DNA from 3 places in the Luteibacter sp. W1I16 genome. Region 1 is predicted to be linked to each of the others. Evidence: predicted binding sites of a transcription regulator. Region 1 holds the regulator's gene; each other region holds the start of a gene.
The links. Region 1 encodes sigma-54, which starts transcription at its own class of promoters, with help from an activator protein. Its sites were predicted from a motif close to TGGCACGNGCNTTGC; they were not measured.

Region 1 (7,051 bases):
GAGACCAGCGGGCGGAGCAGCTTGCGCTCCTGGGCGATGGAATCGGCCAGCGAAAGCTTCTCGGCCGCGAGCGGATGGCGGCGGCGCGTCTCGGAATACCGCTTGATGAGGACATCGTCGCGGCTGTCGAGGAAGATCAGGTGCACGTGCACGCCGGCAGTCGACAACTCCGACAGCACGTGTGGCATGCGCGAGAGGTCGATGCGTCGGTTGCGCACGTCCACGCCCACGGCGATGCGCTTGCGCGGACCGTGCTCACCCTGGCTCACCGCGGCGACCAGTTGCGGGATCAGCTCCGCGGGCATGTTGTCGACGCAATAGAACTCGAGGTCTTCCAGCGCGCGCAGCGCGACGGTCTTGCCGCCTCCCGACATGCCGGTCAGCACCACCAGGTGGATGGCATCGGGATCGACGATGGGGCTCATGACTTCGTCGCTCACGGGGTCACCACGGGGAGAAACGGCGCATCTGGTGCGCCTGGCGGTCGATGAAGGTCTGCGCGGGGTCGATGCCCTTGGCCTTCAGCACGTGGTTGCGCACCGCGGCCTCGACCAGCACCGCCAGGTTGCGGCCCGGCGCGACGGGAATGGTGATCTTGGGCACGTCGACATCGAGCACGTTGCGCCGGCTGACGTCGCCGGTGAGGCGGGTCATGGCGTCGGTTTCCTCGCCCTCGCGCAGCGGCTTGAGGTGGATGACCAGGCGCAGGTACTTGGACGGTTTCACCGCGGTGTGGCCGAACATCTCGCGGATGTTCAGCACGCCCAGGCCGCGCACCTCGAGGAGGTCCTGCAGCAGCTCCGGGCAGGCGCCGTCGATGACGTCGGGGGCGATGAGGGTGAATTCGGTGGCATCGTCGGCGACAAGGCGATGGCCCCGGCTGATCAGTTCCAGGGCCAGTTCGCTCTTGCCCGAGGCAGGCTCGCCGGTGATCAGCACGCCGATCGAGAAAACTTCCAGGAACACCCCGTGCAGCGTGACTCGTGGCGCCAGCGTACGCGCCAGGTGGTATTGCAGGTAGGTGAGCAGTTCATGGCCGCGCTTGGTGCTCTGCCACAGCGGCGTGTCCGTTTCCTCGGCCACCTCGCGCAGGTCGGCGGGGATGGACTGTTCCTTGGTGACGATCAGGGCGGCGGGCTGGTAGGCGGCGATCTTGTGGATGACTTCCCAGCGCTGCCGCGAGTCGAGTCCGTCGAGGAAGTTGAGCTCCTCGGTGCCGATGATCTGCACCTTGTTGGGGTAGATCACGTTGAGGTAGCCGACCAGCGAAGGACGCCGGCTCTGCTTGGCGTTGGGCTCCAGGACGCGTGATTCCCCACGCATGCCGGCGGCCCAGCGCAATGCCATGCGCTCGTGTACCCCGTCGAAGAGTTGTCTGGCGGTGAGCCGGTCCACGCTTTGGGTCCCTTGAAGAGAAAAGCCGGCACGCGGGCGGCCGGCTTGCTCATATTGTGCCACAAGGGTGGAAAGCGGCCCGGGTGAAGAGGGGCTGGTCGCGCCCCATAAAAAGGTGGGAAGCGGCCTGGGCCGCGATGGGACTTGCCGCAAGCCCCATCGCGGCCCAGGCCGCTTCCCACCGGTGTGCTTCCCACTCCGCTCCACCCGGAGCCTTGTCCTCAGCTGCTGGCGACGCGTCCGTCGCGCACCTCGTGGTTGTGGTGGTCCTTCAGCTTTTCCTTGTGCTTCTTCAGCTGGTCGGCGAGTTTCGCGATCATCGCGTCGATCGCCGTGTACATGGTGTCGTTCTTGTTGTCGTCCTCGAGGCGGGCGATGCCGTCGGCGTGCAGGCGCGTGCCCGCGCAGTGCAGGGTGCCACCGGCCCTGTGCTCGTTCTTGTCGACGGACAGGACCACGTCGAGGGCTTTGATGTTGTCGAAAAGGCGTTCGAAGCGGCCGACTTGCTGTTCCACGCGCTCACGCAGGGCGGGGGTGATATGGATGTGCTGGCCGCTGATCTGGATTTGCATTGACGCCTCCTTCTTGCTGAGGGTGCCGCCTTGTGGCGACGAGACCGGAACGGTGAGGTACCGCTCCTCTAGCCTAGAACCTATGGGACCGTGGACCTCCGATGGGGTTCCCTGCGCGCGTCAGCTGGCGCGGACGCGTTCGCTGGAACTGGGGATACGCATGGCCTCGCGGTACTTGGCCACCGTACGTCGTGCCACCTGAATACCGCGTCGATGGAGTTCTTCCGCCAGCGCCTGGTCGGAGAGCGGCCGGCGTGCGTCCTCGGCGGTGATGAGTTTGCGCAGCATGGCCTGGATCGCGGTGGCGGACGCGGTGCCGCCGTCCTCGGTGGCCACGCCGCTGGAGAAGAAATGTTTCAGTTCGAAGGTGCCGCGCGGCGTATGCATGTATTTGCGCGTGGTCACGCGGGAAATCGTGGATTCATGCATGCCCACTTCCTCGGCCACCTCGCGCAACACCAGCGGATGCATGGCTTCAGGGCCATAGTCGAGGAACGCGCTCTGCCGGCGCACGATCACGTCGGCCACCTTCTGCAGGGTTTCCGCCCTGGACTGCAGGCTCTTGAGCAGCCAGCGCGCCTCCTGCAGCTGGCCTTTCATCCAGGTGGCGTCGTCGCCGCGGGCGCGTGCGATGAGGTTGCAATAGTGCTGGTTGAGGCCCAGCCGGGGCTGGGCATCGGGATTGAGGCTGACCTGCCAGCGGCCGTTCTCGCGCCGGGCGTAGACGTCAGGCGCCACGTATTCCACGGGGGTGGCGTCCAGCGCCGCCCCGGGACGGGGATCCAGGCTGCGGATGAGGCTTGCCGCGGCGGCCACGTGGGCCTCGGGCGCCTTGAGGCGGCGGGCGATCTTGGCGGCATCGTTGCGCGCCAGCAACTCCAGTTCCTCGTTCACGATCCGGATCGCCAGTTCGCGATGCGGTGTATCGAGCGAGAACTGGAAGAGCTGGCAGAACAGGCAGTCCCGCAGGTCGAGGCTGGCGACGCCGGTGGGATCGAAGCGCTGCACGCGTTGGCGCACGGCCTCGATTTCGTCAGCGGTGGCGCGCAGTTCCGAAGGCAGGGCGGCTTCCACCGCTTCCACGCCGTCGCGCAGGTAACCGTCCTCGTCGAGCGCGTGGATGATCGCCGTGGCGATGGCGTGGTCGCGCGGCGAGAACTGCGACAGGTTGAGCTGCCATTCCAGGTGTTGCTGGAGACTTTCCGGCGCGGCGTTCTGTGGCTCGAAGCCGTCCTCGTCGAGGCTGCCACTGCGCGAGGACGTGCCGGCGTAGTCGCCGGCCTCGCCGTGGAAACGGTCGTCTTCCCATTCCGGCGCGAGTTCCTCGGAAGGCGTGGCGGTGGACTCCTCGTCCTCCTTGGATGCCTTGACCGGGATGTCTTCGCGGGTAGGAAACTCGGGCGCTTCGTACCCGGCGTCTTCCGCGGTCTCGACCTCGGACTCGGCGTCCTCGGCGAACTCCAGCAACGGGTTGCTTTCCGCGATCTGGCGGAGTTCGGCCTCGAGCTCAAGCTGTGACAGCTGCAAGAGGCGAATGGCCTGCTGCAACTGCGGCGTCAGCGTGAGCTGCTGATGGAGGCGAAACTGGAGTCCGGGTTTCATGCCTTCGACGCTTGGGGTTCCCGATCCATCGTAACCCCTTACGGGCTCCGCAAACCAGCAGCGAAGCGGACTACGCCCGTCAGCCGGACCGCCGCCCGGTCAAATGCGGAATTCACGACCCAGATACACTTCCCGTACCTTTTCGTCCGCGAGAATGTGCTGTGGTGTGCCACGCGCAAGTACCTCGCCGTCATTGAGGATATAGGCGCGATCGCAGATGCCCAGGGTTTCGCGCACGTTGTGGTCGGTGATCAGCACGCCGATGCCGCGTTCCTTCAGGTGACGCACGATGCGCTGGATCTCGCCGACCGAGATGGGGTCGACGCCGGCGAAAGGTTCGTCGAGCAACATGTAGCGGGGACGCGCGGCAAGGGCCCGGGCGATTTCCACGCGGCGCCGCTCGCCGCCGGACAGGCTGATGCCTTTCTGCTCGGCGATGTGCGAGATCTTGAGTTCGTCGAGCAGGCTTTCCAGCTCGTCCTCTCGCTGCTTCTGCGTCATGCCCTCGCGCAGTTCCAGCACGGCCAGGATGTTGTCCGACACGCTGAGCCGCCGGAACACCGAGGCCTCCTGCGGCAGGTAGCCGATGCCGAGCTTGGCGCGGGCGTGCATGGGCAGCCCGGTGATGTCCTGCTGGTCGAGCTTGATGGTGCCGGCGTCGGCCTGGATCAGGCCCACCACCATGTAGAAGCAGGTGGTCTTGCCGGCGCCGTTGGGGCCGAGCAGGCCCACCACCTCGCCTTCACGGATGGAGAAAGCGAAATCGCGAACCACCTGGCGCGCGCGGAAGCGCTTCTGCAGGCCTTGGGCTGAAAGCATCGGGTCAGGGCTTCTTCGTGTCGGGTGCCGGCGTCGCGGGCGTCGCCGGAGCGGCGGCCGGTTTGTTCTTCGGCTGGAAGGTCATGTGCACGGGGGCGGCGCCATTGCTCTCGCCGGTCATCGTGCTGTCCTTGGTGTTGTAGGTGAGCTTGTCGCCCTCGGCGCTGCCCTTGACCGGCTGCTTGACCTTGGCGTTGCCCGTGAGGACGGCGAAATCCTGGTCGACCTTGTAGTCGATGTTCAGCGCCTGGCCGTCCATCGGCTCGTTCTGCTCGTCGAGCTGGTGGATGGTCGCGGGCTTGCCATCGACCACCACGCGGGTGATGTTGTTGTCGGCATCCAGGTAGCCCGTGGCCTTGTCGCCGGTGATCTTCAGCGTGCCCTGGGTCAGGATCACGTTGGTGGTCCAGATCACCTTGCCGTTCGGCTGCTGCGAGCCGTCGAACGACTTCGAATGGACGTCGACCGGTTCATTGCGGTCGGACTGCTTCGCCACGACGGGCAGGCTGGCCACGAGTGCCATGCCGAGCACCGCGAGAAGGGCGGCCTTAGCGCTTGCGCGGCAGGTACGTGCTGTGGACTGCATCGAGAAGCTCCAGGTGCTTGGTGTCGAGATTGGCGCGCATGCCAACGCCATCCATTGTAGAGCTTCCCTGCACGATCCGCGCCGCCTCGGCGGTCTCCAGGCGGTTCTCCTTGGGCCAGGCGGTGACCTCGGAGGTGTCGATGCTGGCCGCCTGGGTCGTGCCGAAGGCCGGCCGCTCCATGTGGACCTTGCCCTGCAGCTTGAGCAGGCTGCCGTCCTTGTTCACCCAGCCGTACTGGGAATGGCCCTTCCACGGCGGGACGTCGGTCTCCTTGGTCGAGGGGAGGACGAAATCCGGGGCGTTGATGTAGAGCGAATCGTCGCCCTCGCGGCGCTCGAGGTGGGGCGCGATCAGCTTGAATGCCGGCTTGCCCTCCTCGTTGTACGAATCGAGGTCGAAATTGGTCAGCACGTAGCCGGAGCGCGGCGGGCCGACGAAATCCTGCACCTTCTTCTCCGGCGCCGCCCAGTAATAAAGCAGCACGCTGGCGCCCAGGGCGACGGCGAGGATGCCGGCAACGCTCGTGGTACTTCGATCCTTCAGCAGGTTGAGCACGCTCACAGCCAGCGGTCCCTTTCGGCTTCGGCCTTGCCCTGGGCGGCCAGGATCATGTCGGCCACTTCGCGTGCGGCGCCATAGCCGCCGGAGAGGCGCGTGCGCCAATGGGCGCGCTCGGCCACCCAGGGATGCGCGTTGGCGGTGGCCACGGCGAGCCCGGCGATGCCCATGGCGGGGAGATCCGGCAGGTCGTCGCCGACGAAGGCGGATTCCTCGGGCGCCAGGCGCAGGGCCTCCAGCAGGCCCGCAAGGCAGGCACGCTTGTCTTTCTGGCCCTGGTAGACGTGGGCGATGCCCAGTTCCTCGGCGCGCAGCGACACCGGATGGCTGATCCGCGCCGTGATGATCGCGACCTTCACGCCATTGCGCTCGAGCGCCTTCAGGCCCAGGCCGTCGTGCACGTGGAAGACCTTGGTCTCACGGCCGTCCTCGGCGTACCAGAGGCGTCCGTCGGTGAGCGTGCCGTCGACATCGAACACGACCACGCGCACGCGGGAGGCGCGCTCGGCCACGTCGGCGGGAATCTCGGTGTAATGGGTGTAGGCCATGGTTCGCTATATGGGGACGATGCGGCGCGACGGGAGCGCGCCGGGGCCCGGTCGTTCAGACGACGCGGGCACGAAGCAGGTCGTGGATGTTCAACGCGCCGACCGCGCGGCCGTCGCCATCCACCACGAGCAGGGCGTTGATCTGGTGCTTTTCCATCAGTTGGGCGGCCTCGACGGCGAGCTTGTCGGAGCCGATCGTCTTGGGTCCGCGGGTCATCAGCTGGGCCACGGAGGCGCTGCGCAGGTCGACGCCATCGTCGTCCAGCGCGCGGCGCAGGTCGCCGTCGGTGAACACGCCCAGCAGGCGGTTGTCCGCATCGACCACGGCGGTCATGCCCAGGTGCTTGCGCGACATTTCGACCAGGGCCTCGCTGAGCGTGGCTTCCAGGCGCACGCGCGGTACGTCGTCGCCTGAGTGCATCACGTCGGCGATGTGCAGGAGCAGGCGGCGGCCCAGGCTGCCGGCCGGATGCGAGCGGGCGAAATCGTCGGAGGTGAAGCCGCGTGCCTCCAGCAGCGCCACGGCCAGCGCGTCGCCCATGACCAGGGCGGCGGTGGTGCTGGCGGTCGGCGCGAGGCCATGCGGACAGGCCTCGGAGGCGACGTTGGCATCGAGGTTGAGATCGGCCTGCGTGGCGAGCGACGAGCGCGGGTTTCCGGTGATCGAGATCAGGCCGATGCCCTGTCGCTTGATCGCCGGAAGGATGTAGAGGAGCTCGTCGGTTTCACCCGAATAGGAGATGCCCAGGAGGATGTCGTCCGGCTGGATCATCCCGAGGTCGCCATGGCTGGCCTCGCCGGGGTGGACGAAGAAGGACGGGGTGCCGGTGGACGCCAGCGTCGCGGCGATCTTCCGTGCGATGTGGCCCGACTTGCCCATGCCCGACACGACGACGCGGCCCTTGCAGGCGAGGATCATCTGGCAGGCCTGGACGAACGCCGCGTCAATCTTCGCTTCCAGCGCCCGGAT
Region 2 (7,051 bases), 170 kb from region 1:
GCGCGTCGGCGACACGGCTGGAAGCGACGATATTGTCGTTGCCGATGTCCTGCGGACGGACGATGCCGGAGATGCGCACCAGTTCCTCGCCCTGGTTGATCGTCAGCCACTTCTCGCCGCGCACCACCAGTGCGCCGTTGGACAGGCGCTGCGCCACCGTGACGGTGATCTCGCCGGTGAGCTGATTGCTCTGCTCGCTGGAGCCGTCGCCGGCGAACGCGTTGCTGCTGGACAACGAGCTGTCGGCGGCCTTGCCACCGATCCGCAGGCCCTGGCCGAGCAGGGTCGGTGACGCGATGGTGTTGCCGTTCTTCTTGTTCGTGCTGGTCGCCGCCTTCTTGCTGGCTTGCGTCGACTCGACCAGGGTGATCGTCAGGATGTCGCCGATACGGTGCGCGCGCGGATCGGCGAACAGTTCCATCGACTGCTGGTCGGCGTAGATGGAACCCGTGGCCTGCGGCTGCGCCGCCGGTTCGACCGGCAGGGTGGCGGTGTACATGGGCCTGGGCGTCGGCGGAACGATCGCGCAGCCACCGAGCATGGCGAACGGCAGCGCGGCGACGAGAAGGCGGACGAGGGAACGGTTCATGACGTTTCTCAGGTCTTGTTGGAGATGAACTGGAGCATCTGGTCGGCCGCGGAGATCGCCTTCGAGTTCATCTCGTAGGCGCGCTGCGTCTCGATCATGTTCACCATTTCCTCGACCACGTTGACGTTCGAGGTTTCCAGGGAGTTCTGCTCGATGGTGCCCAGGCCGTTGAGGCCCGCGGTACCGGTCTGCGGCGCGCCGCTGGCGGCCGTTTCCAGGTAGAGGTTGTCGCCGCGCGGTTCGAGGCCCGCCGGGTTGACGAAATCGGCGAGCTGGATCGTGCCGATCTGCTGTGAAGCGGCACTGGCGGCGGTCGTCACGCTGACGGTGCCGTCGGTGCCGATGCTGATGGTCTTCGCGTTGGCGGGAATGGTGATCGCGGGTTCGAGCGGATAGCCGTCGTTGGTGACGATCTGGCCGTCCTGGTCCTGCTTGAGACCGCCGTCGCGGGTATAGCCGACAGTGCCGTCGGGCAGGGTCACCTGCAGGAAACCACGGCCTTCGATGCGCATGTCCAGCGGATTGTCGGACTGCTGCACGCCACCCTGCTCGAACATCTTCTGCGTGCCGACCACGCGCACGCCCGTACCGAGCATGAAGCCGGTGGGGGACTGCGTCTGTTCGGTCGTCTGCGCACCGGCCTGGCCGCGGTTCTGGTAGGACAGGTCCTCGAACTCGGCACGCGAACGCTTGAACGCGGTCGTGTTGGTGTTGGCCAGGTTGTTCGATACGACGTCCATGCGCGTCTGCTGCGCATCGAGGCCGGTCTTGGCGATCCAGAGGGACGTGAACATCGTTGACTCCTGCGCGCGGGCGCTTTACGTGCCGGCGACGGTTTTGCGTCGCGCGGCGGTGGTTAACCCACCTGTAGCAATTTCGATGCCGACTGGGCGTTGTCGTCGGCGGTCTTGATCGAACGGACCTGCATTTCGAACTCGCGGGACAGCGAGATCATCTTCACCAGCACGTCGGAAGGATTGACGTTGCTCGATTCCAGCGCGCCGGCGTCGACGCGCACGTTGGCATCGGCGGGCGCCTGGGTACCGTCCTTCATGTGCATGAGGCCGTCGCTGGCGTACGCCAACTGGTCGTTGCCCGGGTTGACCAGCTTGATCCGGTCGGTGGTGGCGACGGTGGCCGGCGTCTCGCCGAGGGGCACGACCGAGATCGTGCCGTCGGCGCCGATCTTCACGCTGGATGCCTGCGGGATCGTGATCGGGCCACCGCCACCAAGCACCGCGTTGCCGCGCATGTCCGTCAACAAACCGTCGGCATCGATGCGCAGGTTTCCGGCACGGGTATAGCCTTCCGTGCCGTCCGGGGTCTGCACCGCGATCCAGCCATCGCCCCGTACCGAGATGTCGAGGTCGTTGCCCGTCTGCATCTGGTTGCCGGCGGTCATGTCCCAACCGGTGCCCTGGGCCACGCCGTTGACGCGCGTCTGCAGGCCGTCGCCCTGCACGGGCAGGCTCTGGAAGGCCGACAGTTCCGCCTTGAATCCGGCGGTGTTGGCGTTCGCCAGGTTGTGTGCCACCTCGGCCTGCGCACGCATGATCTGCGTGGCGCCGGTCATCGCGACATATACGGAGCGGTCCATGGCGGAATCCTCGGGAGCCGTCGGGCGCGCTTAGTTGCGGATGTTGATGATGGTCTGGGTCAGCTTGTCGTCGGTCGAGATGACCTGCGCGTTCGCCTGGTAGTTGCGCTGCGCCTTGATCATGTTGACCAGTTGGGCGGTCAGGTCGGCGGTGTTCGACGACTCGAGCGAACCGGCCTGGATGGTGCCGACGTCACCGGAGTTGGCGACGCCACGGATCGGCTGGCCCGATTCCGACGATGGCACCCAGTTGGTGTCGTTGAGCTGGCGCAACCCCTGGTTGTTGGCGAAGGTGGCGATCGCCAGCTGGCCCAGCGGCGTGGAGACGCCGTTGGAATAGATGGCCGAGACGGTACCGTCCTTGGCCACGTCGATCTTGGAGAACGTGCCGGCCGCGTAACCGTCGTTGGCCACCGCCGTGGTGGCGAAGGTATTGCCGAACTGGGTGACCTTGTTCATGTCGATGGTCAGGTTCATCGGATCGGCGCCCGGGTTCGGCGACACCGCGCCGAAGGCCAGCTTGCCTCCGTTGGTCGGGACCAGCGCACCACCCGAGCTGAAGGCCATCGGCTGCGACGTGCCGACCTGCGTTCCGTCGACCGTCATGCTCACGTTCCACGTGTTCGCGGCGGTCGCGTCCTTCACGTAGTAGAGGTTGACCGTGTGCGGGGCACCGAGCGAGTCGTAAGCCTGGAAGGTCGACAGGTTGTTGTAGGTCTTGTCGTTCGTCGGGTCGAACGCGCCGCCCGTTGGCGCCGTGGCGTTGGACGGAAGGTTCGCCGTGATGCCGATGGCGGCGCTGGCCTTGGCCGGGCTGGAGCCGTTGGTGATCTTCAGGTCGGTGAGGCTGCTGATGTCGAAGCCGCCCGTGGCGGTTGGTGGGTAGGCCTGCACGAACTGGCCCGTGCCGTTGATGATGTTGCCGTTCTCGTCCGGGTGGAAGTTGCCCGCGCGCGAATACGAATAGCCCGCGCCGTCGCGGAGCGTGAAGAAGCCCGCTCCGCTGAGGGCGAAATCGTAGGAGTTGCCGGTCTGCGTGACGTTGCCGTCACCGAACTGCTGGGCGATGTTGGTCAGGCGCACGCCGCTGCCGGCCGCCGTGGCCGAGAGGTTCTCGCCGGCCACGGAATAAACCTGCGAGAACTCGGCGCGCGAGCCCTTGAAGCCGACCGTGTTCACGTTGGCGATGTTGTTGGCGGTGACTTCCAGGTCGGAAGACGCCGCGTTGATGCCGCTGAGGGCGATGTCGAATGGCATGGTGGGTTTCCTCGCTGGAATTACAGGATTTGTGCGATCTGGCTGAGCAGGGCACCGCCGTAGCCGGCCACCTGCACGTAGGTTCCGTCGGTACCCGAGGCACCGACGCCTTCCACCTTGCCGCGAACGAAGGTATCGATCGCGGTCCCGCCGGAAGTAGCGGATATCTTGTAGACGCCGTCGTCGAGCTGAGTGCCGTCGTCGGACTTGCCATCCCAGGTAAAGGGGACGAGGCCGGCATCGGGCTGGCCCAGCGATATCGTGCGGACGGTGTTCCCGGCCGAATCCTTGACCTGCACGTTCACGTAGGTGCCCGAGGTACCGACGTTCACGGCGCCGTTGAAGCTGCCATCGGTAAGCTTGCCCGCCGTGGACGGCACCAGCACTTCCTGGCCCACCAGCGCCGCGGCGCGCACGAACTGATCGCCGCTGAGGTTGGTAGCCAGCGAGTCGAACGACTGCTGCAGTTCCTGGGTGGCGGCCACCTGGGAGAACTGCGCCATCTGGGCCACCATCTGGGTGGAATCCATCGGCTTGGTCGGGTCCTGGTTGGTCATCTGGGTGACCATCAGCTTCAGGAAATCCGACTGGCTCAGCGTCTGTTGCTGAAGCTGGCCGGAAGACGACTGGGCGGTGGACGTTGAGCTGCCGTTGACGGTATCGACTGCCATGGGAATCCTTACTTGCCGAGGTCGAGCGTCTTCTGCATGAGCTGCTTGGCGCTGTTCATGACTTCGACGTTGTTCTGGTAGGAGCGCGACGCGGAGATCATGTTGACCAGCTCGTCGACCGGGTTGACGTTGCTCGAATACACGTAGCCATTGGCATCGGCCAGCGGGTTGGAGGGTTCGAAGCGCGACTGCACCGGCGCCTGGCTTTCGGTGACGCCGAGCGTGCGCACGCCTTCGTTTTCCATCTGCCCGTTCACCTGGCGCTGCACCGCCGAGAACAAGGGTTGCTTCGCGCGATAGGCTCCCGCTTCGCTGCTCGCGAGGCTGTCGGCGTTGGCCATGTTGCTGGCCGTGGTGTTGAGGCGCGCCGACTGCGCGGCCATGCCCGAACCGGCGACGTCGAAGATCTTGAGCAGGCTCATGAGCTGGACCCTGTGATGGCGAGGCGCATGGTATGGATCTGCGCGTTAATGAAGCCGAGCGACGCCTGGTAGTGGATGGCGTTGGCGGCGAACTGCGCCTGCTCGACCTGGGTGTCGACGGTGTTGCCGTCCATCGTCGGCTGGGCCTCGGCGCGATAGGCGAGCTTCTGCGCATCGGCGAGGGCCGCTGCCGGGTTGCCACCGATATGACCGGCCTCGGTCGCGGTCATCGGCAACGTATTGCCGTCGACGGCGCCGGTGGCGGCGGTCATGACCTTGCGAAAATCGAGATCGCGGGCGAGAAAGCCGGGCGTGTCGGCGTTGGCGAGGTTCGAGGAAATCACCTCGGCACGGCTCTGCCACAGGCCAAGGGCCTGGGCGTGAACGCCGAACAGCGCATCGGGTTTGTCGATCATGGGCTCTCCCCTCTCGTGACCTTGGCCCGAGGGGTTGAGCAATTCGCGTGCCACGCGGGGAAGGTGCGGGTGAAACGGCGTCGTGGCGCCGTTTCAGCGACGGGCGGCCAGGGCGGCGCCAGGCCGTGTCGGAATTCCGGCGCTCGCCCGCGTCACATCGCTGACGGTGGGCGGCGGCGGGATCCGATCAGGCGGGCAACAGCTCCAGCACGGCCGTGGCGAGCACATCGGGCTGGAACTTCGCGATGAAGCGGTCGGCGCCGACGCGTTCCACCATGGCCTCGTTGAACACGCCGCTCAGGGAACTATGCAGCAGGACCTTCAGGTGACGCAGCTGGGCGTCCTCGCGGATGGCCCGCGTGAGCGCGTAGCCGTCCATCGCCGGCATCTCGATATCGGAAACCACCAGGGCGACCCGCTCGGCCGCCGGGCCCATGGCCAGGCTGCGGAGCATGTCGAGACCTTCACTGCCGTCCTTGGCCACGACGCATTCGAGGTCCATCTTGCGGAAGAGGTCGACCAGCTGCGTCCGCGCCACGAGGGAGTCATCCACCACCAGCACGCGGCGATTCGCCGCCTGCTGCACGTGGGCGGCCTGCCGCACACGTTCGGACAGTTCCGCCACGCGGGGATCGACGCTGGCGAGGATCTGCTCGACGTCGACCACCGCCATGAGGTTGCCGTCCAGGCGCGTCACCGCGTTCACCCGCGGGCCGTAGCCCAGCGCGGGCGGCGGCGCCGCCAGGTTGCCGCCGTCCACATGGACGATGCGGTCCACGTCGGAAACGAGGAAACCCTGCACCGAGCGGTTGAACTCGGTCACGATCAGGTGGGCGCCTTCCGCCGAAGCGAGGGCTGGATAGCCCATGGCCGCGGCGAGGTCGACCACCGGAATCGTGCTGCCGCGGTAGTCGAAGCTGCCCGCGACGAGCTCGTGCATGCTGGGCATCCGCTCCAGCCGTGGCCGGCGCAGTACCTCGCGCACCTTGAACACGTTGATGCCGAACGCCTGGGCGTCGCCCAGCCGGAACAGCAGCATCGCCACGCGATTGTGGCCCGCGAGGCGGGTGAAGGTTTCCACGGTATCGAGGAGCGGTCGGGCCATGGGCTGCGCATGCGTTCTACAAAAGGTGTCCCGGAACGTATCGGCCGGAGGCGGGCGAGCTTGAGGCGGGTCGTGGCACGGCGATTGCTTGGCTCAAGAAGCAGGCCTTCCTACCGATGTAGTAAGGCGACCACCCGAACAAAGCGAAAGCGAAATCATGACCCTCCTCTGGAGCCAGCACGTACGCCTTCTAGCCCACGCCGCCGCTAGCGGTGACGCCGCGCGCGTGCGGGCGCTCGCCGCCCAGTATCCGGCGGCCGCCAGCGCGCTCGGCGCCCTGCTCAAGCCTGCCGAACCGCGTACCGCGGCGGCGACCACGATCCAGGCGATCGAGCAACAAGGCATGGTGCTGACGAACGCGCAGGCGCTCGGCACCACCTTGCAGGAGCTAGGCACCGCCGTCGAAGGCGCGCGCGACACCGCCGGTCGTTTGACGGAAGCCAGCGCCAGGATTTCGACGGCGATCGACCAGGCCCATGCGGGCGTCGCCGGGATGGCCGATGCAGGCAGCCAGGGCCAGGCGACGTCAGCCGAGCTCGATGGCCAGTTGCGCCTGCTGCGCAGCGCCTTGTCGGGCATGAGCCGCAACCACGCGCAGTTCGCCGACTATTTCACCGCGATCCGCAAGCTCACGGCGACCGTGCAGGACATCGCCCACCAGACCAACCTCGTTGCATTGAACGCGGCGATCGAGGCGGCTCGTGCCGGAGAAGCCGGCCGTGGCTTCGCGGTGGTGGCCGACGAAGTGAAGCAACTGGCGGAAAAGACCACCCAGGCGACGGCCGAGATCGACCAGGTCACGCAGGCCGTCGGTGAATTCTCCGGCCACCTCGACGAGGCGGTGCAAACCAGCCTGCGCCGCCTGGACCAGTCCCACTCCGGTATCGCCGGAATGCAGGCCTCGCTCGGGCGTGTCGACGACGCCGTGCGCGGCGCGCGCGGCAGCCTCGAGGCCGCGCGCGAAGGCATGGGCGCATTGCAAGGCCGCATCGCC
Region 3 (7,051 bases), 840 kb from region 1:
CGCAAGCGCACGCTCGGCGGCGTATGGATGCCACGGCCATCGGTCGAGCCGTAGGGTGTTTCGCGCGACAACGAGCCACCGATATGCAGGACGTCACCGGGGGAGTTCAACGGTGTCCAGGCGGCACGGCCAGCCACCATGTGGCCGTCGAGATCGCCCTGGAGGTTGCCGCCGTTGTAGTAGCCGAGCTGCACGAGGTAAGCCTTGCGCGAGAGCGCCCAGTCGATACCGAGGCGCCGGTTCGCGTAGATGGCCTGCATCGGCAGCGAGGTCTCCATGAAGGAGGTGCTCCCCGTGCTCGTATTGCCCTCGAAGCCCACCGGCGTCTTCATGAAGCCGAGGCGCACCGCCCCGGCATCGCTGCCCAGCACGGCCTTGCTCTGCAGGCGAAAGAACACGTCGAGCCAGGTCTTCGTCTGGAAATCGAACACCGCCGTGGCGTCGTACACGCCCTTCTTGCGGACGAAGAAGCCGAACTCCTTGCGGCGGTTGGTCTGCGCGTCCTCGTAGGTGCCCTCGTCATGCGAAAAGCGGTCGAGGTCGTACTGGTACTTCACCGACAAACCGATATCGGTGCCATCGGCGAACACGTAATGCGTGGGCCAGTTGCTGCGCCAGTCGTAATCGTTGCGTGCGGCATCGGCCGCCTCCGCGAGCACGGGCGCGATCAGCGCGACGGCGCCGAGGATGAACTTCTTCAAGCGGATACCCCTTCCAGGCAAGCCGACGATGCCTGCTTACGATGTGAACCTGACTATACAGCGAGCATGAGAATCCACTCAACGCCGCTCATACGTCATCGGCAGGGGACGCCAGGGCTTGAAATTCCCGTCTTCACATTCGTGGTCGAACGAGACGAACGCGCGCGGCTCAGGGACGTTGGGGCTCACGGACGAGCCGGATCTCGAACAGGGAAGGCCAACGCTTGCCCGTCACGAACAGCCGATCGTGCGCGGCGTCGTAGGCGATGCCGTTGAGCACATCGTCGCTGAGGTCGGCCAGCTTCGACCTGTCCATCAAGCCCTTCAGGTCGATCCAGCCAACGACGTGGCCGGTACCGGGATCGATGCGGGCTATGCGGTCGGTCTGCCAGATGTTGGCGTAGATCTCGCCCTTGACCCATTCCAGCTCATTGATGTTCCGCAGGGGAACGCCTTCCGCGGTCACGTCGATCGATCCGGTGCGCTCGAAGCTGGCAGGGTCGAGGACACGAATGGTCGGCGTGCCGTCGCTCATGTAGATATGTGCCGCGTCGCGGGTGAAGGCCCAGCCTTCGCCGGGGTAACGGAACCCACCGATCAACCGGAAGCTCGCCTTGTCGTAGACGAACGCGATGCCCTCCTGCCAGGTCAACTGCACCAGCTTCGTGCCGGTGGAAACGATACCTTCACCGAAATACCCGGGTGGCGTATCCAGCCGCTGCACGACCTCGCCCGTGGTGAGTTTTACCTTGCGGACGGTGGACATGCCGCGCTCGCCGGTGCTTTCGAAGAGGTAACCGTCTTCATAGAACAAGCCTTCCGTGAAGGCTTGCGCGTCGTGCGGATACGTATGGACCACCTTGTAGCCATACACGGGAATGGCGGCGGCCCCGGCCCGCGGGCCGAAGGAAACCGCGGCCAGGGCGACGAAAGCGAGCGCGGCGATCTTGTTCAAGGGAAGGACTTCCACGGCGGACGCCGCATCATAAGGAAAGGGGCGCCGAAGCGCCCCTTTGATCACCACGACACCGATCGCACGATCAGATCGCGTAGTACATCTGGAACTCGAGCGGGTGCGTACTCGCGCGGTAGCGGGTCACTTCCTGCATCTTCAGCGCGATGTAGCCATCGATGAAGTCGTCGGTGAACACGCCACCGGCCTTGAGGAACTCGCGATCCTTGTCGAGGGCGACGAGCGCCTCGTCGAGGCTGGCGCAGACCTGCGGGATGTTCTTCTCTTCTTCGGGCGGCAGGTCGTAGAGATCCTTGTCGGCCGGCGCGCCCGGGTCGATCTTGTTCAGGATGCCATCGAGGCCGGCCATCATCAGCACGGTGAAGGTCAGGTAGCCCGACTGCATCGGGTCCGGGAAACGGATCTCGATACGGCGGCCCTTCGGACTCGACACGTAGGGGATACGGCAGGACGCCGAGCGGTTGCGCGCCGAGTAAGCCAGCATCACCGGCGCTTCGAAGCCCGGGACCAGGCGCTTGTAGCTGTTCGTGGTGGAGTTGGCGAAGGCGTTGATCGCCTTGGCGTGCTTGAAGATGCCGCCGATGTACCACAGCGCCGTCTGCGACAGGCCACCGTAGAGGTCGCCCGCGAACAGGTTCTCGCCGTTCTTCGACAGCGACTGGTGCACGTGCATGCCCGAGCCGTTGTCGCCGACGATCGGCTTCGGCATGAAGGTGACGGTCTTACCGGCCTGGTGGGCGACGTTCTTGATGACGTACTTCATCGTCATCAGCTCGTCGGCCTTCTTCACCAGGGTATTGAAGCGGGTGCCGATCTCGCACTGGCCGGCGTTGGCCACTTCATGGTGGTGTACTTCGACGACCTGGCCCAGCGACTCCAGCACCTTGCACATGTCGGCGCGCAAGTCGCCGAGGCTGTCCACGGGACTGACCGGGAAATAGCCGCCCTTCACGCCCGGGCGGTGGCCGGTGTTGGTGCCGTCGTACTTGTAGCGCGACGACCACGCGGCTTCTTCCGAGCCGATCTCGTAGAACACGCGGCCCATGTCGTTCTGCCAGCGCACCGAGTCGAAGATGAAGAACTCGGGTTCCGGACCGAAGAACGCGGTGTCGGCGATGCCGGTGGACTTCAGGAAGGCTTCGGCACGCTTGGCGATGGAGCGCGGGTCGCGGCCGTAGGCCTGCATGGTGCTCGGTTCGAGCACGTCGCAATGCATGATCAGCTGCTTGTGCGCGCTGAACGGATCGAGGTGCGCCGTTTCCGGATCGGGCATGAGAACCATGTCCGACTCGTTGATGCCCTTCCAGCCGGCGATCGACGAACCGTCGAACATCTTGCCGTCTTCGAAGGTGCCCTCGTCGATGGCATGAGCGGGGAACGTGACATGGTGGTGCTTGCCGAGGATGTCGGCGAAGCGCAGGTCGACGAACTCGATTTCCTCGTCCTGGATCAGGTTCAGCACTTTGGAAGCGGCGGACATACAAACCTCGAATGGGTATGGGGCGGAGTGCGTTTAGCAATCGCTATGCCAGCGTCTCCGCCATCGACGGACCGGCCTGGGGTAAGCCTCGGCATCATAGAACGGGCAAAGGCGTCGCGTGCAAACGCACCATTTTGGTGCACAATCCGGCGCGATGCACCGTTCTGAGCGCCGACCCGTCCCGTCCGAGGCGTAACCGGTGTTACGCGGCACAATCCTTTCGCCTCCCGTGCCCAGCGGCCCCTGCCGGACTTTTCCATGCGCCAGACCCTGTTTTTGCTCGGCCTCCTGCTTGCCCACGCCAGCGTCGCCGCCACTGACACCACCGGGCAGGGAGACCCGCCGCGCACCTACGCCAACCCCCTCGACATCGACTACCGCTACAACTTCGAGCAGATGAACGAAGGGATCTCGTACCGGACGGGCGCGGACCCGGCGATCGTGAGGTATGGCGACGCGTTCTACCTGTTCCAGACGCTCGCCGACGGGTACTGGACCTCGACCGACCTGGTGAACTGGCGCTTCGTGAAGCCGGACCACTGGCCCTTCGACAGCGAGGTGGCACCGGCGACCCTGGTCGCGGACGGCAAGTTGTTCCTGATGCAATCGGCGTTCGCCCCGCGTCCGCTGATGGTGTCCACCGATCCGGCGAGTGGCCGATGGGAATTCTGGACGCGGCAGTTGCCGCCCGTGCCGGGCGCGACCCAATACGACGAAGCGGGCAAGCGGCAAAGCACGGGGCCGCTGCCGCCGGGGCCATGGGACCCCGGCCTTTTCCAGGACGATGACGGCAAGGTGTACCTGTACTGGGGCTCGTCGGACACGCATCCCCTGTATGCGGCGCAAGTCGATTTCCAGCTCGATTCCCGGGAAGGCGAAGGCAAGCGGCTCGCCTTCCTGACCAAGCCGCAGGCGGCCGTCCGGATGGACCCCGCCAACCACGGCTGGGAGCGCTTCGGCCCGGACCATTCGATGGGCGACAAGCCGGCGTACCTGGAAGGCTCGTGGATGAACAAGCACGGCGGCCGCTACTACCTCCAGTACGGCGCGCCCGGCACCGAGTACAACGTGTACGCCACGGGCGTCTACGTTGGCCGGAGCCCGCTGGGGCCCTTCGAATACGCGCCATACAACCCGGTGGGCTACAAGCCCGGTGGCTTCGTCACCGGCGCGGGCCACGGTTCCACCTTCGAGGATGCCTATGGCAATACGTGGAACGCGGGCACCGCGTGGCTCGGCGTGAACTGGACCTTCGAGCGGCGCATCGATCTCTTTCCCGCCGGATGGCACGACGATGGCCAGATGTGGATCGACACGCGGTTCGGCGACTTCCCCCATCGCATGCCTGATCGCGCGCTGCGCGATGGCGAGGACACCTTCACCGGCTGGATGCTGCTCTCGTATCGCAAGAACGTGGTCGCGTCGTCCGCGCTGCCCGGCCATCCCGCATCCACGTTGACCGATGAAGACCCTCGTTCGTTCTGGGTGGCGAAGGCGAACGAGACTGGACAAACACTCACGCTCGACCTCAGTGGCACGCCGACCGTGCGCGCCGTGCAGGTCGACTACGCGGATTACCGGTCCGGCCGGTTCGGCGATGCACCTGACCTCGTGACGCGCTTCGTCTTGCAAGGCTCCACGGACGGCGAGCACTGGACGGTACTGGCCGACTTGTCGAACGAGACGCGCGACCGCCCCAACGCCTACGTCGAATTGCGCGAACCGCGACGCCTGCGCTTCATCCGCTATGTCCACAAGCACGTGGGGGCGAAGCATCTTGCGATCTCCGACCTGCGCGTTTTCGGGAACGCGGACGGCGCGCCGCCATCCGCGCCGAAAGGCCTCACCGCGAAGCGCGGCCACGATGCCCGCGAGGCGACGGTCGCGTGGGAGCCCGTGCCAGGTGCCGTCGGATACAACGTCCGTTGGGGCCTGGCCGCCGATCGCCTGCACTCGAGCTACCAGCGTTTCGCGGACCAGCCGACATCGTTTACCCTGCGTGCTCTCAACAAGGGCGTCCGTTACGTCGTGGCCGTGGAGGCTTTCGACGAGCGTGGCGTTTCTGGCTTGTCGCAGATTGTAAACATAATTCCTTAAGAGTCGCGGCCCAGGCCGCTTCCCACCAGGCTGCTGGGTAATGGCATGACGAACGAACACGATGACGACACCCTCGACACCGGGCGGCGCCGCCTGCTCGGAGGCATGGCCGCCACGGGCGCGCTGCTTGCGCTGGGCGGGGTGCAGGAGGCCATCGCCGACGACAAGAAGCCCGCTGCACGGCCGCCCGGCGGGAAGGACCTGGATGCCTTGCTCGACAAGCACATCCAGAATGTCGTGGTGATCTATGCGGAGAACCGCAGTTTCAACAACCTGTTCGGTGACTTCCCTGGCTTGCAGCAACCCCTGAGCGCGGTGCCGCCGGAGCGGTACATGCAGCGTGATCGCGACGGAACCGTCTTCAAGACGCTTCCGCCGATCTGGGGTGGCATGGTGCCCCATGAACAGGTCGTCGATCACAAGAGTTACAAGATCGTCGAGAAAGATATCGCCGGCTTGCCCAACGCACCCTGGGCCTTGCACACGGGCGACGGCACGCCGCTGCCCCACGGTCTCGTCACGCGCGACCTCGTGCACGCGTTCTACAACAACCAGCTGCAGATCAACGGCGGAAAGAACGACGGCTTCGTGGCCTGGGGCGACAATGGCGCGCTCACCATGGGCTACTACGCCAGCACGCCCGTGCACCTGCGCCTCTGGCGCCTCGCCGAGCAGTTCACCCTCTGCGACAACTTCTTCATGGGCGCGTTCGGCGGCTCGTTCCTCAACCACCAGTACCTCGTGGCCGCGCAGCCGCCCTTCTATCCCGACGCGGGCAAGAGCCCGGCGCAGTTCAACATCGCGGTGACCGAAAGCGGCGACCCGCAGGATCACCGCCTGAAGATGGCGGAGGACTCACCGGCCAGCGCCATGCAGGGCAAGCCGAAGTTCGCCCACCATAATTCGCTGACGCCGGATTTCCGGGCCGTCAACACCATGGGACCGCCCTACTCGCCCGGCTTCAACGTGGATCGCAAGAACCCCTTGCTCACCGATGCGACCAGCGCGAATACGCTGCCGCCGCAAACGCACAAGCACATCGGCGACCTGCTGTCGGACAAGGGTGTCGACTGGGCATGGTACGCGGGCGGCTTCCAGGCCGCCCTCGACGGAAAAGGCGACGGCACGGATGGCGGCTTTCCGCAGACGCCGAACTTCCAGGCCCACCACCAGCCACTGAACTACTTCGTGTCGCTGGCCCCGGGAACCGAGGCTCGCAAGCGGCACCTGCGTGATGGTGGCCTGGGAGAGACATCGGCGACCAATCGCTTCCTCGCCGACGTGGACGCGGGCAAGCTACCGGCGGTGACGTTCTACAAGCCGCAAGGCGATCTCAACATGCACGCGGGTTACTCCGACGTGGAAGCGGGCGACCGTCACATCGCCAACGTGGTCCACCACCTGCGCAAGAGCGCGCAATGGAAGAACATGCTGGTCATCGTCACCTTCGATGAGAACGGTGGCTGGTGGGACCATGTCGCACCTCCCAAGGGCGACCGCTGGGGGCCGGGCACGCGCATTCCCGCGCTGGTGATCTCGCCTTACGCGAAACGCGGTCACGTGGAACATACGGTCTACGACACAGGCTCCATCGCCCGCTTCATCACCCGCAGGTTCAAGCTGGAAACCCTGCCCGGTCTGAAGATGCGCGACGACGCGATGATCGCCGCTGGCGGACCCGCGCCCGGCGACCTGACCGAGACGCTGGACTTCAGCCTCAAGGCCTAGCCACCGCTCAGTGTCCCGGCGTGCCGCCCGAGGCGAACGGCGGCTTCGCGAACCAGATCGCGATCATGGCCA

Region 2: the regulator sigma-54 is predicted to act here: its motif matches at 4,991-5,005, upstream of flgB (flagellar basal body rod protein FlgB).
Region 3: the regulator sigma-54 is predicted to act here: its motif matches at 3,191-3,205, upstream of glnA (type I glutamate--ammonia ligase).

What each region holds. Positions count from the first base shown of each region.
Region 1 is NZ_JBNDJJ010000001.1:1,264,585-1,271,635, reverse strand. Features, by position in the region: gene rapZ (RNase adapter RapZ) at 1-425, opposite strand, end outside; gene hprK (HPr(Ser) kinase/phosphatase) at 445-1,395, opposite strand; gene hpf (ribosome hibernation-promoting factor, HPF/YfiA family) at 1,617-1,967, opposite strand; gene QFZ41_RS05730 (RNA polymerase factor sigma-54) at 2,088-3,569, opposite strand; gene lptB (LPS export ABC transporter ATP-binding protein) at 3,669-4,388, opposite strand; gene lptA (lipopolysaccharide transport periplasmic protein LptA) at 4,393-4,911, opposite strand; gene lptC (LPS export ABC transporter periplasmic protein LptC) at 4,937-5,536, opposite strand; gene QFZ41_RS05710 (KdsC family phosphatase) at 5,533-6,081, opposite strand; gene QFZ41_RS05705 (KpsF/GutQ family sugar-phosphate isomerase) at 6,137-7,051, opposite strand, start outside.
Region 2 is NZ_JBNDJJ010000001.1:1,098,126-1,105,176, forward strand. Features, by position in the region: gene flgH (flagellar basal body L-ring protein FlgH) at 1-589, opposite strand, end outside; gene flgG (flagellar basal-body rod protein FlgG) at 598-1,383, opposite strand; gene flgF (flagellar basal-body rod protein FlgF) at 1,446-2,186, opposite strand; gene flgE (flagellar hook protein FlgE) at 2,217-3,443, opposite strand; gene QFZ41_RS04915 (flagellar hook assembly protein FlgD) at 3,464-4,114, opposite strand; gene flgC (flagellar basal body rod protein FlgC) at 4,123-4,536, opposite strand; gene flgB (flagellar basal body rod protein FlgB) at 4,533-4,952, opposite strand; gene QFZ41_RS04930 (chemotaxis protein) at 5,140-6,057, opposite strand; gene QFZ41_RS04935 (methyl-accepting chemotaxis protein) at 6,215-7,051, shown strand, end outside.
Region 3 is NZ_JBNDJJ010000001.1:2,109,256-2,116,306, forward strand. Features, by position in the region: gene QFZ41_RS09405 (OprO/OprP family phosphate-selective porin) at 1-707, opposite strand, end outside; gene QFZ41_RS09410 (glutaminyl-peptide cyclotransferase) at 871-1,656, opposite strand; gene glnA (type I glutamate--ammonia ligase) at 1,742-3,154, opposite strand; gene QFZ41_RS09420 (family 43 glycosylhydrolase) at 3,413-5,251, shown strand; gene acpA (acid phosphatase) at 5,297-6,979, shown strand; gene QFZ41_RS09430 (DHA2 family efflux MFS transporter permease subunit) at 6,987-7,051, opposite strand, start outside.